DNA from 2 places in the Sphaerimonospora mesophila genome. Region 1 is predicted to be linked to the other one. Evidence: riboswitches for the same ligand, from Rfam matches in the RefSeq annotation. Region 1 holds a riboswitch; the other holds the start of a gene.

The links. A riboswitch is a leader RNA that binds a small molecule or an ion and turns the genes downstream of it on or off. The one in region 1 is predicted to bind glycine.
Region 2: linked by a shared signal. The riboswitch ahead of gcvP (aminomethyl-transferring glycine dehydrogenase) and the one ahead of gcvT (glycine cleavage system aminomethyltransferase GcvT) in region 1 are both predicted to bind glycine.

Annotation. Positions count from the first base shown of each region.
Region 1 covers NZ_BCBX01000030.1:315,573-323,990, forward strand. The annotation lists gene AP234_RS01800 (HNH endonuclease signature motif containing protein) at 1-722, shown strand, start outside; gene AP234_RS01805 (aldo/keto reductase) at 1,132-2,043, opposite strand; gene AP234_RS01810 (siderophore-interacting protein) at 2,128-2,949, opposite strand; gene AP234_RS01815 (DUF2470 domain-containing protein) at 3,279-3,998, opposite strand; gene rpsD (30S ribosomal protein S4) at 4,075-4,689, shown strand; gene AP234_RS01825 (hypothetical protein) at 4,787-5,626, opposite strand; glycine riboswitch at 5,910-6,007, shown strand; glycine riboswitch at 6,008-6,111, shown strand; gene gcvT (glycine cleavage system aminomethyltransferase GcvT) at 6,149-7,300, shown strand; gene gcvH (glycine cleavage system protein GcvH) at 7,297-7,686, shown strand; gene AP234_RS01840 (L-serine ammonia-lyase) at 7,727-8,418, shown strand, end outside.
Region 2 covers NZ_BCBX01000031.1:393,337-401,754, forward strand. The annotation lists gene gcvP (aminomethyl-transferring glycine dehydrogenase) at 1-1,643, opposite strand, end outside; glycine riboswitch at 1,814-1,903, opposite strand; gene AP234_RS06250 (MerR family transcriptional regulator) at 1,960-2,577, opposite strand; gene AP234_RS06255 (bifunctional nuclease family protein) at 2,733-3,203, opposite strand; gene ftsR (transcriptional regulator FtsR) at 3,280-3,945, opposite strand; gene AP234_RS06265 (FHA domain-containing protein) at 3,965-4,468, opposite strand; gene AP234_RS06270 (sugar phosphate nucleotidyltransferase) at 4,634-7,138, opposite strand; gene AP234_RS06275 (CDP-alcohol phosphatidyltransferase family protein) at 7,155-7,730, opposite strand; gene AP234_RS06280 (histidine kinase dimerization/phosphoacceptor domain-containing protein) at 7,741-8,346, opposite strand.

The DNA of each region.
Region 1 (8,418 bases):
GGGACGACCCCGGCAGGGACGACCCCGGCAGCGGCGACCCCGGCGATCCCGGAGACCCCAGCGGTGGCGATCCCGGCAGGGGCGATCCTCGTGGGGGCGTGGACCCTGGGGGTGCGGCTTCCAGGGGCACAGGCTTCCGCTTCTGGAGTGTCGACGGTGGGTTCGGGGACAGCGGACTCGGGGCCGGGGACTGGCGGTGGCAGTCGGTGTTGCGCACCCTGCCCGGGCTGCTGCTGTCCACCGGACACCTGCTGCCCATCACCGACATCCACCGCCTGGCCCGCACCTCCACCCTGGTCCGCCTGGTGATGAACACCGAGGGGCAGGTCCTGGACATGGGCCGCAAGACCCGCCTGGCCACCCCCGCCCAACGCCGCGCCATCGCCGCCCGCTACGACACCTGCGTGGTGAAAGGCTGCCCCCTCCCGGCGAGCATGTGCCAGATCGACCACATCGACAACTGGAGTGAGGGCGGTCGCACCGACCTGGCCAGACTCGGCCCTATGTGTCAGCACCACAACCGCGACCGCTACCGGCACCCCGACCGCTACCAACGCCGCAAGATCGGCCCCGACCGCTGGGAGTTCATCTACATCGGCCCCTCACCCACCAGAAAACACCGCTCTGAGCCGACACCGCCTCCGAGCGAACGGCGGCCCGACCGAGACGCCGGTCTCCGGTCTACCCCTGCCGTCCCTGCCCCGGCGCAATGCCGTCCTTGAGCGATGCCGTTCCTTGGCCACCCCCTGGACCTGCCCCAGGGACGATGGACGGCCTCTGGGAGCAGAGACCGCCCCTGGAGCAGGCCGAGCCTGGGAAAACACGAACCGGCTCCGAGGGAGATGGTGCGTGCCACCAGACTTGCGACGCCCTGGGAGGGGCGGCCCGGCAGGGGAGACCCGCATGAGATCCGGCAGGGGCCGTCCGGCAGGAGTAACCCCCGGAGGGGCAGGCCGCCCAGGAGCGGCCGCCCAAGAGGGGTGGTTCAGGAGGGGTGGTTCAGGAGGGGTGGCTCAGGAGGCATGATCAGGAAGCGTGTTCAGGAGGGGTGACCCGACAGGGATGATTCGACAGGGCGATCCGACAGGGGTGGCTCGGCGAGGGTTGCTCAGGATCTGCCCCTCAGGCCGATCAAGCGGGGGCATCGAGGCGGGCTGACAACTCGTCGTCGAGCTTGACCTCGGTGAGCAGCTCGTCGAGCTGGGTGATGGAGCTCACCCCGACGATCGGCACGATGCCCTGCGCCCGGAGCCAGGCGAGGACCACCTGGTTGCGGGTCGCGCCGAGCTCTCCGGCCACCTCGTCGAGCACGGCGAGCCGCCGGGCCGTACCGGGGTGATCGTAGTGCTCGGGCAGCGGCTTGCCCGCGTAGGCGCCGTTCAGCAGAGAGGTGTAGACCCAGAGGGTCAGGTCGTCTTCGGAGCGCACATAGTCGAGCGTCTCCTCGCCGACCTGCACGTGACCACTCTCCGGCAGGCGTACCCCGGGCCTCGGACGCAGGTAGGAGTGGCGCAGCTGCAAGTGGGTGTAGCGGGTGCAGCCGCGCGCCGTGGCCAGCGACCGGGCGCGCTCCAGCCGCCAGGTGGCGTGGTTGCTCGCGCCGATCTCCCCGACCAGGCCCGCCAGCACGAGCTCGTCGAAGACGGCGACGGTCTCCTCCAGGGGTACGGACCTGTCCTCGATGTGGGCCCAGTACACGTCGACGTGCTCGACCCCCAGCCGCCGCAGGCTGCCCGCGACGGCGGCGCGGATCACCGGGGCGGACAGGCCCTCGGCCGATCCCATGGTGCGGTCTCCCGGAACGGTAGGGCGTGCCCCGCACTTCGTGCTGATCGTCATCCGGTCGCGGTTGCGCCGGGTGGCGAGCCACCGGCCGATGGTGATCTCGCTTTCGTCGCCGGTCGCGCCATCCACCCAGAAGGGGTAGTTGTTCGACGTGTCAATGATCGTTCCGCCGCGCTCGACGAACCGGTCGAGGATGGCGAACGAGGTCGCCTCGTCCACCGTGGTCCCGAACGGGATGGTCCCCAGTGCGATTCTCATGCCGCACACCATGCAACCTGGAGCACACTCCACCGCAAGTCGGCCGCCGGACCGGGCGCGGCGGGACACGACCGGAGATCGTCATCATCCGCGCTCTGCCCGCCAGTAGCCGCAGAACACGATGCGCTCCTTGGGTAGTCCCGAGGTGATCCAGTGCCGGCGCATGGCGGTGGGGAGCGCCTGCTCTCCCGCCACCCAGCCGAAGACCGGACCGTCGGGCGGCGGAATCCGCTCTGCGGCGGCCAGCACCGCGCGTCCGGGTACGGCGTGCGGATCACCCCTGACCACCCAGGTCACTTCCACGGCCGATGGGACGCGCAGGTCCTGTACGTCCTCGGCCGAGGGAACCTCGACGAGGGCTCTGCCGGTGGTGTCATCCGGCAGTGAGGCGAGGATTCCGGCGACGGCGGGCAGCGCGCTTTCGTCCGCCACGAGCAGCACGTGCTCGGTGTCGGCGGGAGGGTTGAAGGAGACTCCCTCGTCCAGGATCGCCACCTGGTCTCCGGCACGGCAGGCGCCCGCCCAGGCGATGGCCGGCCCGGGTGCGGCGCCCGGCTTTGGCTCGTGTACGACGAAGTCCACGTCGATCTCCTGCTCCGCGGAGCGGTAGGCGCGGACGGTGTAGTTGCGCAGCGCCGGCCGGTCCCCCTTGGAGATCGTCAGATATTTGGCGTAGGACAGCATGGTCAGCCTGTCGGGAAGGCGTGGCAGCGGCTTGCCCGGAGCTGGGATGAACAGGCGGAACCACTGGTCGTAGCCCATGGGGGTGAAGCGCCCGATGTCCCCCTCTCCGAGGGTGACGCGGATGAAGTGGGGAGAGATTCGCTCAGTGCGCCGCACCCGCAGGGTCAGCAGCTCGGAGACCTGGGGTTTTATGCGGGTGGCCCTGATGTTGGTTCTGGCCAAGGTTCGTTCCTGATCGGTTCTGGGAGTAAGCCGTCCGACAGACTCCTCGCGGTGGCCGCGGGCAGATGGAAAACGCCCCTGCCGATGGAAAATCGTGCCCCTGACGGTCGGTCGGGAGAGCCGACCGCTTTCACCTCGCCCGCCGCCTTGTCGGGCGGACGGAGCCAAGCGGCGGTGGTCGGTTAATTCAGTGCGGGCGGTTCAGTACGGGCGGTTCAGTGCTGGCAGACCAGCGGGTTCAGTAAGGCCCCGGTGGTTCAGTGAGGCTGCCAGTGGCTCAGTGAGGCCAGTGGCTCAGTGAGAGCAGTGGCTCAGTGAGGCCGGTGGGCTCAGTGAGGGCAGACGAGGCAGGTCACGGCCTGCTCGAAGGCCGTACGGGTAGGGAGAGGCACCGGCCAGGGAAGCCTGACAAGCTCGTTCGCGCGCATCCGCACGGTGGCGCCGTACCGGTCGAGTTCCCACAGCCAGGCGTCGTCGGCGTTCTCTCCCGTCAGCCTGCCCATCGACTGGACGAGCTGTTCCCGGTGCGCTTCGTTGACGTGGCGGATCAGCCGTTCTGCGGTGTCGAGGAACGGGTCCGGGGCCGAGGCGAGATAGTCCCCGGCGTCGAGGAGGCCGGACTCCTGCCCGGTGAGATAGATCACCCGGCCGATATCGAGCCGGAGGAGTTTCGGCGTGCCGCCGTCGAGGGCGGCGAGCAGGTCATCGTCGGGACACCGCTCGGCGATGGCGACGGCGGTCTCCCGCGCCTCCTCGCCGGGCACGTCCTGGGTCCATCCCTGGACCTTGAGCAGGCCCCGCGGCCGCTGGACGCCGCCGAGATCCCGGGTCGCGACCAGGTCGACCGTCACCAGGGTCTCCGTGGCCGTGCCGTACAGGAACTCGCCGGGTTTGACGAGGAGTACGGGACGTCCCGCCGTGTCTACCCCGCCCCGTGCGGGACAGGCCGGGATGTCGGTGCCGGTGACGGAGACGTGTGTGGGCGTGGCGGTGGCGGCGAGAGTCCTGATGCGTTCCGGGATCGGCGGAGCGGCTACGGGGTGCCTCATGTCTCTCCTTGAGGCTCAGACGTGAATAAGGTTAGCCTTACCTTAGTTATTGGATCTCGACTTGGGAAGGCCGGGCATGCGCTACACGGGACCGAAGGTTCGACTCTCACGCCGGGCGGGGGTGCCGCTGACCCGCAAGGCGGTGAAGCACTTCGCGGCTCGGCCGTACCCTCCGGGCGAGCACGGACGGAAGACCGACCGGCGCACGGCGGGCGACTTCGGTGTCCGGCTGCTGGAGAAGCAGAAGCTGCGGTGGTACTACGACGTGTCGGAGAGACAACTACGCCGATACTGGGATCTCGCGGTGCGGCGGCCCGGTCGTTCCGGTGCGGAACTGCTGGTGATCCTGGAGACGCGCCTGGCCTCCCTCGTCCTGCGGGCCGGGTTCGCGCCGTCGATCTACGCCGCCAGGCAGTACGTCGCCCACGGCCACATCATCGTGGACGGCCGCAAGGTCGACATACCGAGCTATCTCGTGCGGCCGGGACAGGTCGTCGGCGTCCGTACCAGGTCACGCGGGATGCAGCCCTTCGTGGCGGCAGCGGAAGGCGTCTACGCCGACGCGCAGCCGGCGGCCTACCTCGCGGTGGACCACAGGGAACTGCGCTTCACGCTCGTCGCCCGCCCCTCGCGCGAGCAGATCGCGGTGCCGGTCGACGAACAGCTCGTGGTCGAGCACTACTCACGTTAGGTCGAGCTCACATCAGGTCGAGCTCACATCAGGCCGAGCTCACATCAGGTCGAGCTCACATCAGGTCGAGCTCACATCAGGTCGAGCACTACTCACGTTAGAACGCGCGGTCACCGCCGGGATTCGGCGATCGCTCGTCGGCGCCCGGCGACATCCACACACTGCGGACGCCACGGGGCGGCGACGGCAGATCGTGGCGGCCGGAGACGAACTCCTGGACGGCGATCTTCGCTCGGATGACGGGACGCCGCCAGCGCTCCTCCCGGTGTACGGCCTTCGCCATGCGCCTCGGTTTGGGCCGCCTGGCCACGTCTGAGTAGAACCAGCGCGCCCAGGGTGATCCGGGACGGGCCAGCCGTACCGCGCCGACGTAGACGAACGGCGGGACGAACAGTCCCAGCAGGCCGCTCCAGATCTTTCCCTTGAGCAGGGTGACGACGGCGAAGACGAGGTTGACGACGAGGAACGCCGCCGCCGGCCAGGCTCCCGTCAGCGCTCCGTCCGCCCCGCTCCAGGCGAGCGGGCGCAGACCGAGCAGCAGCAGCCCGGTGGCCGCGATCGCGACGAAGACCGCATCGACCGAGGTGCGGCCCTCCTCCTGCCAGTAGACGTCGCGCAGGTGCAGGATGAGCGCGAACTCGTCGAGCACGAGTGCGGCGCCGACACCGAAGACGGCGGCCGTGAACGAATACCACGCCGTCGACACGCCGGCCAGGACGAGGCTTGCCACCCCGCCGAGCAGCATGAGGATCACGCCGAACACAACGTGGTGGATGTGCATCTCCCCCACGTTGACGTTGCCGAACCAGCGGACCCGCGCCCGGATCAGCCGCACGTTGATCCTCGTGCACACGAAGGCGACGATCAGCGCGACGAAGAAGCAGAACAGCGGCAGTCGGTGGACATCGACGACACGCTCGTGGAACCAGTCACCCATACAAAGACCCCGGTTTCCGATGGTAAGGCGCGCCCCAACGTGCTCGGCTCGGACACATGCTCTAACCACCCAGGACCCGGAGATGGGCATGCGACAGGCGGCGGGGGGGAAAGCCGCGGACAGTAAGCGGGAGGTAACACGCGAGAGACGCGGAGGTGACACGCGGGAGTCGAGGTACGTGAGATGAGGCGCAGGAGTCAAGGGGCGGGAGGAAGCAGGGAAAGAAGCGTGGACGAACGGTTATGGAGATCCGGGGTGAGCGGTTAGGCTTGCCGTGCACCGGTGATCCCGTGCGGGAGAGCGTCCTGGCAGCCGGCCAGGGCCCCTGAAGGAGCAAGCCCTCCCCGCGAACCTCTCAAGGCAAAGGACCGTACGGGCCAGGTGTGCTCTGGAAAGTGGACCACGAGGGATCGGGGTCTCGCCGAAGGTGAAAGTCCGGCAAAACACGGACGAAGCTCTCAGGCGCCGATGACAGAGGGGGAGGATGCCCTCATCCGTCCTTTCCGAGGTGCGAGTTCGATCATGTCCCGATCCACTCCATTGCGCGAGGTCCACGAGAGCCTCGGCGCGACCCTGACCGACTTCGCCGGATGGCTGATGCCGCTGCGTTACGGCAGCGAGTCGGCCGAGCACGACGCGGTCCGTACGGCAGCAGGCCTGTTCGACCTGTCCCACATGGGCGAGATCTTCGTCACCGGTCCGCGGGCGGGTGAGGCTCTCGACTACGCCCTGGTCGGCCATCTGAGCACGCTCGGCCCGGGCCGGGCCCGCTACACGATGATGGTGAACGAGGCCGGCGGCATCCTCGACGACCTCATCGTCTACCGGCTCGGCGACGAGGAGTTCCTGGTCGTCGCGAACGCCGCAAACGCGACCCTGGTCGCACGCGAACTGACCGAGCGCACCGCTCGGTATACCGAGTCGTCCGGCGCGGCGGCGTCCGATGCGGTGGTCGAGGACCGGTCCGGCGACTACGCGTTGATCGCGATCCAGGGGCCCCGCGCCGCCGAGATCCTGCGCGGCCTGACCGAGGCCGGCACCACCGCCGACCTGGACGGCATGAAGTACTACTCGATCGTCTCCGGGACGGTCTCCGGCGTGCCCGCGCTGATCGCCAGGACCGGTTACACGGGCGAGGACGGGTTCGAGTTGCTCGTACGTCCCCAGGACGCGGCATCGCTGTGGCACGCGCTGAGCGAGGCCGGCCAGGAGCTCGGCCTGGCGCCTGCGGGGTTGTCGGCCCGCGACACGCTGCGGCTGGAGGCCGGCATGCCGCTCTACGGCAACGAACTGACCACCGAGACGACGCCGTTCGACGCGGGTTTCGGCCGGGTGGTGCGGCTCGACAAGCCCGGCGACTTCGTCGGGCGGTCCGCCCTCGCCGAGATCGCCAAGAGTGAGGGCACGGACGAGGCGGGCGCGAGCCGGCGGCTGGTCGGGCTGGTGGCGAGGGGCCGCCGCGTGCCCCGCCACGGCTATCCGGTGGTCCGGGGCGGCGAGGTCGTCGGCGAGGTCACCAGCGGCGCCCCCTCGCGTTCACTCGGCAGGCCCATCGCGCTGGCGTACGTCTCCCGCGCCGCCACCGAGAGCGGGAACGATCTGGCCGTGGACATCCGCGGCTCCCACGAACCAGTTGACATCGTCGACCTGCCCTTTTACAGGAGGAACAAGTGACCAACATTCCCGAGGCCCTGAGCTACACCAAGGAGCACGAGTGGGTGGCCGGGCTGGACGAGGGCTCGACCGCGACGGTCGGCATCACCGCGCACGCGGCCGAACAGCTCGGTGACGTGGTCTACGTGCAGGTGCCTGAGGTCGGGGCCACCGTCTCCGCCGGTGACGCGGTGGGCGAGGTCGAGTCGACCAAGTCGGTGAGCGACATCTTCTGCCCGGTCGACGGCGAGATCGTGGAGACCAACCCCGCAGTCGTGGACGACCCGTCGCTGGTCAACTCCGACCCGTACGGCGAGGGATGGCTGTTCCGGGTGCGCGTCGAGCACGAGCCGGACGAGGTGCTGACCGCCGACGAGTACAACGCGTTCATCTCGGGCGGGTCCTGACGACGGCCCCGGAAGAAGAGCGGATCAAGGGACAGGATCAATGGCGATCAGTGTCTTCGACCTGTTCAAGGTGGGAATCGGGCCGTCCAGCTCGCACACGGGCGGCCCGATGGCCGCGGCGCACAAATTCGCCAGGGGCCTGCACGGCGACGGCCTGCTGGAGAAGGTCACCCGCGTCGAGGCCATCCTGTACGGCTCGCTGGGACTGACCGGCAAGGGTCACGGCAGCGACAAGGCGGTCATGCTCGGCCTGTCGGGTGACAAGCCCGAACTCGTCGACGTGGACACCGTCGAGGACAGGCTCGCCGCCATGCGGGCGAGCGGCACGGTCAGGGTGTACGGCACGCACGAGATCCCGTTCGTGGTCGGGGAGGACCTGATCTTCGAGCGGAAGGTGTCGCTGCCGCACCACCCCAACGGCATGCGCTTCACCGCGTTCGCCGACGACACCGTGCTGCGCGAGAAGGTCTACTACTCCGTCGGCGGCGGATTCGTGGTGGACGAGAACGCGACGGGCGCCGACCGGATAAAGCCCGACGACACGGTGCTGCCGCACCCGTTCAGGACGGGGGACGAGCTGCTGGAGCGGTGCGCCGACACGGGCCTTTCGATCTCCGGGGTGATGCTGGAGAACGAGCAGGCCTTCGGCCGTACCCAGGAGGAGATCCGCGCGGGCCTGCTGCACCTGTGGTCGGTCATGGCCGAGTGCGTCCGACGTGGCTGCGGCCGCGA
Region 2 (8,418 bases), on a different contig from region 1:
AGCTCGACGTATCCCGCCGCCTGCCCGATCGGCGCGAAGGGATGGATGCCGGCGAACTCCGGCCAGGTGATGGGCTCCATCTCGGTGGCCGCGTTGAGCTTCATCGTGCAGGACCCCAGCGGGATCATCGACCGGTCCAGGGCGATGTCCTTGTCCTGGAGCCGGCGCAGATAGCGCAGCATCGCGGTCTCGGAGCGGTGGGCGTGGAACACCGGGTGGGTGAGGTAGGCGGAGGTGCGCAGCAGACCGGCGGGCAGCGCGTCGGGCGTCACCCGGTCCAGATCGTCCAGCGCGTCGTGCCCCTCGCGCTCCCCCGGGCCGGAGGCGAACGCGTCCCAGACGGCCGGCAGGTGACCCGCTGCGGTCTTCTCGTCGCAGGCGACCGCGACGTGGTCGGCGTCCACGTGGCGCAGGTTGATTCCCGCTGCCTCGGCCGCGGCGACGACCTCGGTGGCGCGGCCAGGCACCCGGGCGAGCACGGTGTCGAAGAACTCCTCGTGGACGACCGTCACCCCGCGCTCACGCAGACCGGCGGCGAGGACGGCCGCGTGACGGTGGACCCGCTGCGCGATCCGCCGGAGCCCCTCGGGGCCGTGGTACACGGCGTACATCGAGGCCATGACGGCCAGCAGGACCTGTGCCGTGCAGATGTTGCTGGTGGCCTTCTCGCGGCGGATGTGCTGCTCCCGGGTCTGCAGGGCGAGCCGGTAGGCGGGCCGGCCGTCCGCGTCGACGGAGACCCCGACCAGGCGGCCCGGCATCTGCCGCTGCAGCCCTTCCCGGACCGCCATGTAGGCGGCGTGCGGGCCGCCGAAGCCGAGCGGCACCCCGAACCGCTGGGTGGAGCCGACCGCGATGTCGGCGCCCTGCTCGCCCGGGGCGGTCAGCAGCGTCAGCGCCAGCAGGTCGGCGGCGGCCACGACGAGCGCGCCCGCGGCGTGCGCCCGCTCGGCCAGGCCGGCGAAGCCGGCCACCCGGCCGCTCGCGCCCGGATACTGCACCAGGACGCCGAAGCACTCGGGCAGGTCGCCGGCGAGGTCGGACTCGACGAGCGTGATCCCCAGAGGCTCGGCCCGGGTCGCCAGCACGGCCTTGGTCTGCGGCAGCGCATCGGCGTCCACCACGAACACGTCCGACTTCGACCGGCCGGCCCGCCGGGCCAGCGTCATGGCCTCGGCCGCCGCCGTCGCCTCGTCCAGCAGGGAGGCCCCGGCGACGTCGAGCCCGGTCAGGTCCGTCACCATCGTCTGGAAGTTCAGCAGCGCCTCCAGGCGCCCCTGGGAGATCTCCGGCTGGTACGGCGTGTACGCCGTGTACCAGCCGGGGTTCTCCAGCACGTTGCGCAGGATGACAGCGGGAGTGATCGTGTCGTGGTAGCCCAGGCCGATCATCGAGGTGAGCGACCGGTTGCGGCCGGCGAGGGCGCGCAGCTCGGCCAGCGCCTCGGTCTCGCTCGCCGCCTCGGGCAGATCGAGCGGCTTCCGTGCGCGGATCGCCTCCGGTACGGCCGCCGCCACCAGCGCGGCGACCGACTCGTGGCCGACGGCGCGCAGCATGTGCGCCCGGTCGGCGTCCGAAGGGCCGATGTGGCGGGTGGCGAAGGGGGGAGCGGAAAGATCGCGAAGTTGTGACCTATCAGTCATGACAGGGCCTCCCGGCGGGTCGAGACCAGGCGTTTGCGGTCTCCCCCTCTGTCATCGGACCTGAGAGCTTCACCGGGCCGCCTCGCGCGCGTGTTCATCGCCGCGCCGGGCCCCGGTTTTCCCCTTCGGTGAGGCGCCACCTGGCTGGTGCGCCCGCTTTTCAGAGTCGCCTCGTCCGTGCGGTACGGATGCCTGAGAGATTCCGGGGAGGTTGCTCCTTCGGCGCCCCTGCGGTCAGGGGACTCTCCCGCACGTGGTCGTCGGCCGCGTTCACTCTACCGGTACCCGGAAACCGGCCGGCCCATCCGCCGGCCCGTCAGCCGATCTTGCGTGCCTTCCGGCGGCGGGCCAGTTCGTCGGCCGGATGGTCTCCCTCCGCGTCGGAGGCGGCTTCCGCCCGTTCGCCCGGCAGCTCGGCGAGCGATCCCTCCACCTCGCGCCAGACCCGGCCGAGCGCGATGCCGAACACGCCCTGCCCGCCCTGCAGCAGGTCTATGACCTCGTCGGCCGACGTGCACTCGTAGACGCTGACCCCGTCGCTCATCAACGTGATCTGGGCCAGGTCGTTGACCCCGCGATCCCGCAGGTGCCGTACGGCGGTGCGGATCTGCTGGAGGGAGACGCCGGTGTCCAGGAGGCGTTTGACGACTTTCAACACGAGGATGTCGCGGAAGCTGTAAAGTCGCTGCGACCCCGATCCCTGGGCGGCCCTTATCGTCGGGAGGACGAGCTCGGTGCGCGCCCAGTAGTCGAGCTGCCGGTAGGTGATCCCGGCCGCGGCGCATGCCGTGGGGCCGCGGTATCCGATGTCCTCGGGCAGCGCGGTCGGCCGCTCGTCGAACAGCAGACCCTGCTCGCCGGCGCGCTCCCGCGCCGACTGCCGGACCGGGTCATGCTGGCCGGCCGACTTACCCTCGCCGCTGCTGACCGCCACTGCGGACCTCCGGCTTTCTCTCATCCCACGGTCTGATCTGGGGGTTCGTGAATTACAACCGTGGTTTCCCTTGCACCGTAGGACTGGGCGCATCGTCAGTCAACGACCCTGTCCGGCGCGTCGTGAAGCGTAATCTCCCGATATCGACCAGCACGTCAGCCCGCCCGACCGAAGTCTTCGGGAGTGATTTTGTCCAGGAACTGGCGGAACTTCTCGACCTCGTCCTCCTGGTCGTCGGGCATGCTCACACCCGCCTCCTGGACCACGTCCTCGCTCGCGTAGATCGTCGCCCCCGTGCGCAGCGCCAGCGCGATCGAATCCGACGGCCGGGCGCTCACCTCCACACCGTTCGAGAACACCAGATCGGCGAAGAAGATCCCGTCACGGAGCGCGACGATGTTGACGGTGCGCAACCGCACCCCCAGGGCCTCGAGCACGTCACGGAACAAGTCGTGGGTCAGCGGCCTCGGCGGCGGCTCCTCCGCCTGGGCCAACGCAATGGCGGTCGCCTCAGTCATGCCTATCCAAATCGGTAGATACCGATCACCGCTCGTCTCTTTCAACAGGACGATCGGCTGGTTGGTGGGCATCTCAACGCGAACCCCCACGACCTCCATCTGCAACACGGGCGGCTCCGTCTCAAGCGTCGCGGCATATCACCAGGCATTCAACGTAACACCCGGGACCGACCGGGTATGCCGGTCACCGCCCCTGAATGCCGCGAACACTGCCACGAAGTAACGCGTTGTGCAATTCTTGAATAAGTCCGGAGATCTCCCTGGCGGTCTCGTCCGCCTGCGCGATCGCGCCGGGCGCCCGGCGGCGCATCAGCGGGGCCACCGCCTGCTCGATCAGGCCCGCCTCCCGCTCCACGGCGGCCCTGACGGCCCGCAGATGCCTGGGATGCAGGCCGAACTTCGCCAGCGCGCCCACGCTGCGGGCGACCTCGAGCGCCTCCCCGTCGTAGTGACGGGCCACGGGGGCGACCAGGCCGAAGCTCTCCATCTCGGCGAGCGTCTCCTCGTCGATTCCCGCCGCCTCGATCAGCCCCTCCCGGCTCAGCCGTACGGGCGGCGCCCCGGCCGCCGCGTCCGGCACGGGGCGCGGACGGGCGGCCTGCTCGTCCAGATGATCCTTGATCACCCGGAGCGGCAGGTAGTGGTCGCGCTGCGCGGTGAGGATGTAGCGCAGGCGCTCGACGTCGTGGTGCGTGAACTTGCGGTAGCCCGATGGGCTCCGCTGCGGCTCGATGAGCCCCTCACCCTCCAGGAAACGGATCTTGGAGATGGTGATGTCGGGGAACTCCCCCTGCAGCAGGGCGAGCACCTCCCCGATGCTCATGAACGCCCGTACGGCCTGCGCGCCCATGATCCCCCCTCCTCAACGATCACAACCCTCCAGGGCCACGCGTGAGGAACACCAGCCGGAACTTGCCGATCTGCACCTCGTCGCCACCCGTCAGCGGGGACTCCTCGATGCGCTCCCGGTTGACGTAGGTGCCGTTGAGGCTGCCGACATCACGCACGGTGAAGTGACCGCCGCGCCGGTAGAACTCCACGTGTCTCCTGGACACAGTTACATCGTCCAGGAAAATGTCGCTTTCCGGGTGGCGACCCGCCGTAGTGAGGTCGCTGTCGAGCAGAAAACGACTCCCCGCGTTGGGCCCGCGCATGACGACCAGCAGCGCCGTCCCCGGCGGCAGGCGTTCCACCGCCGACCGGTCCGGCAGCAGGGTCTGCCCCGCCTCGGCCTCAAGCGCCTCAAGCGAGATCGTCGAGGTGGTGTCGGCCGCGGCGGGCACCGGTACGCTCAGCGGCGAACCGCATCGTGAACAGAAACGGGCATCCTCGGGGTTGGCATGACCGCACTGCGTGCAGTAGACGCTGGGCATCGATCGGCTCGGCCTCTCTCACGACTTGCTCGGACTGCGAATGCCGCAACTTACGCTGATCAAGGATCAAGGTCAAGAAGCATGGCTGGGCGTGGACTGACCAACGCTACAGCCAGCATACGTTCAAGGTCCATCCCGCCACACATGGACCGTACCCGCCCGCCCTCATTGGGCTCCCGCCGCCCGCTCCACGACACCGGCCCAACGCTCCAGCAGGGCCTGGGCGGTGTCCATGTCGTGCCCCTCGGCCCACAGGTGGGTGACGGCCTCCGTCGGGTCGGGCAGCACGAGGGTCCAGCTCCCGTCGTCCTCCACGATCCGCACGCCGTCCGTGGTGTCCAGGCTCCGGTCCTCGGCGGCCTCGACCACCGAGCGCATCACGGTCCCCTTGTGCGCCCAGGGCGTGGGGACCGTACGCTTGAGCAATCTGGCCTCCGGGATGCGGGCGTCGATCTGGCTGAGCGACAGCCGGGTCCGCGCCACCAGACCGAGCAGGCGCAGGAAGACCGCGGGACCGTCAAGCGTGGGGGCGAACTCTGGGACGATGAAACCGCCGCGGCCGTCGGCGGCGAACACGGTGCCGGGGTGGCCCGCCGCCCTGGTCAGCGTGTCCAGGCTCGTGGCCGTCCAGTCGACCTGCACGCCGTGGAACCGGCAGACCATCTCGGCCACCCGGGTCGTGGTGACGGGCAGGGCCACCCGGCCGCCCCCGCGCTCGGCGGCCACCAGGTCGAGGACCACGAGCAGCGCACGCTCCTCGCTGATCAGCCGGCCCAGCTCGTCGACCAGGGAGATCCGCTCGCCCACCGGGTCGAACCGCACGCCGAAGGCCGCCCGCGACGAGGCGACCAGCTCGGCCAGGCGCTGCAGGTCGCGGCGGCGCTCGGCGAGGGTCTCGGTCGGTGAGGCGTCGTCGAGCCGGTTGTTGACGGTCAGCACGTCGACGCCCGCCGGGCCGAGCAGGCTGGGCAGCACCAGCGATGCGGTGCCGCCGGCGCAGTCGACCACGACCTTCATCTCGGCGTCCTTGACGCCGCTCATGTCGACGCAGCGCAGCAGCTCGCGGGTGTAGGCGTCGACGGCCCTGGCCGGGAAGGTCAGCTCGGCGATCTCGCCGGGGAACGCCCTGCGGTACTCCTGCCGCGAGAAGACCCGCTCCAGCTTCCGCTGGGCCGCCTGGGACAGGTCGGCCCCCTCCTCGTCCATGAACACGATGTCGACGCTCTGCGGGTCGCCGGGGGTCGTCCGCAGGGCTATCCCGCCCTTGACGTGCTCACGCGAGGTGTGGAACCGCGCGACCGGCAGGGCGGCGGCCTCCAGGTCGATCACGTTGATCGCGCTGGAGTTGAGCGCGCTGATCACCGCGCGCTTGAGCGCCCGCGCCGCGCGGGAGACGTCGCGGGAGGTGACGACGCTGTCCCCCTTGCGCAGCGTGGTGGCGTAGGCGCTGGCCAGCCGCACGCACAGCTCAGGTGTGATCTCGACGTTGACCAGGCCGGAGACGCCGCGCGGGCCGAACAGGCTGCGCTGGCCGCGCGACTCCCAGATGACGCTGGTGTTGACGACCGTGCCCGCCTCGATCGTCTTGAACGGGTAGATCTTCACGCCGGAGGACACGTACGCCTCCGACTCGATCACGCACTCGTCGCCGACGACGGCGTTCTCCTCGATGCGGGCCCCGGTCATCACGTCGGTGTTCTTCCCGATCACGCAGCCGCGCAGGTGCGCGGCGGGGCCGACGTAGACGTTGTCGCTGACGACCGCGCGATGCAGGAACGCGCCCTCCTTGACGACCGCGTTGCTGCCGAGCACGGTGTACTCCCGCAGCTCGGCGCCGGCCTCGACCTTCGCGTAGTCGCCGATGTAGAGCGGCCCCTTGAGCACCGCCTCGGGGTCGACCGAGGCCCCCTCGGCCGCCCACACCCCGGGCGCCAGCTCGAACGCCTCGAAGTCGATCTTTACCTTGCCCTCCAGGACGTCGGCATGGGCCTTGAGATAGCTCTCGTGGGTGCCCACGTCCTCCCAGTAGCCCTCGGCCACGTAGCCGAACAGCCGGCTGCCCCGGTCGAGGAGCTTGGGGAAGACCTCCGCCGACCAGTCGACGGGCTGCCCGGGGGCGATCTCGTCGAGCACCGACGGCTCCATGATGTAGATGCCGGTGTTCACGGTGTCGGAGAACACCTGCCCCCAGGTGGGCTTCTCCAGGAACCGCTGGATCCGCCCGTCCTCGTCCACGATGATGATCCCGAACTCGAGCGGGTTGGGCACCCGTTTGAGCCCGATCGTGACCAGCGCGCGGTTCTCCCGGTGGAAGCGGAGCATGTCGGTCAGGTCGATGTCGGTGAGCGCGTCGCCGGAGATCACCAGGAACCGGTCGTCACGCAGCCTGTCGGCGGCGTTCTTCACGCTCCCCGCCGTGCCGAGCGGCACCTCCTCGGTGGCGTAGTGCAGGGTCATCCCCAGCTCGTCGCCGTCGCCGAAGTAGTTGCGGATGAGCGCGGCCAGGAACTGCACGGTGACGACGGTCTCGGTGAAGCCGTGCCGTTTCAGCAGGCGCAGCACGTGCTCCATGATCGGCCGGTTGATGATGGGGAGCATCGGCTTGGGCTGGTTGGCGGTCATCGGCCGCAGCCGAGTGCCCTCCCCTCCCGCCATCACGACGGCCTTCACGCCTCACCCCCTTCTGTCAGCCGGCGCGCGGACTGATCAGCCGGCGCACCTGGACGACGTACAACACCCCCGCCCACCAATACAGACCAGTTCCCCAGATGGCGAAGGCCCATCCGGAGATCGCGCAGATATCGGCGTACCAGCCCTCGTGGGAGGCGAGGAACAGCAGCGGGAACGCGTACATGAGGGCGGCCGTGCCCGCCTTGCCGAGGAAGTGCACCGGCAGGGCCGGGCCGTACCCGTGGCGGCGCAGCAGGGGCGGGACCCACAGCAGCAGGACGTCGCGCAGCGGCACGATCAGCGCCAGCCACCAGGGGACGACGTCGCGCAGGACCAGCCCGAGGAGGGTGGCGAGGATGTAGAGCCGGTCGGCGAGCGGGTCGATCAGGCGGCCGAGCCTGCTCGTCTGGTTCCAGGCCCGTGCGATCTTGCCGTCGAGCCAGTCGCTGAACCCGGCGAGGATGAGCAGCCCGATCGCCCAGCCGTCCGCCTTCGGGCCCAGCACGAGCCAGAGGAAGACGGGAACGCCGAGCAGCCTGAGCGCGCTCAGCAGGTTGGGCAGCGTCCAGATCCGGTCCTCGGCAGCGGTCACGCCCCAGACCCTACCCGGCGCTCCGCCGCGCGCCGCCGGGTGTCCGTGCGGGGGCCCGGCCGGGCCCCCGCAGCGGGGATCCGGGGGCCCCGGACCGGTGCGGCTCGTATCGGGGACAGCCGGGGCGGCGGCACGCGAGACCCTCGAGATCCGCGTCTTCCGGAGGGCCGGCCGGGGTGTGCTCTCCGGGATCCCGCAGCGACGCGAGCAGGCCGCGCAGATCCTCCAGCACCCGGCTGCCGGTGCTGCCGATGTCGGCCAGCGCCTCGGCGGCCGGCCCGTCCGCCCCGACGTACCGCGCGGCGTTCGCCCGCAGCACCATGGCGCCGACGTGCTGGGCCACGATGTGGTGGACCTCCAGGACGATCCGCTCCCGCTCGGCGAGCCGGTCGGCGCGCAGCCGCTCCGCGGCGAGCTCACGTGCCCGGCGCGCCCCGGCCCGCCGGAAGACGACGTAACACCCGAAGGCCACGGGCGTGATCACCATCGCCATCAGGGCGAGCACCCGGACGAAGGCGGCCTCGATCCCGCCATCGACGACATGGGTGACCGGCACGTCGAGCAGGCCACCGCAGACCGCGAAGAGCGCGTCGAACACCGGATCTCGCCACCGCATGGGGGAACCGTACCGGCCGCACCCGCCCCGGGCGGTCCCCCTGGAGGATGATTGCCGCTCCCCCTTCCGGCC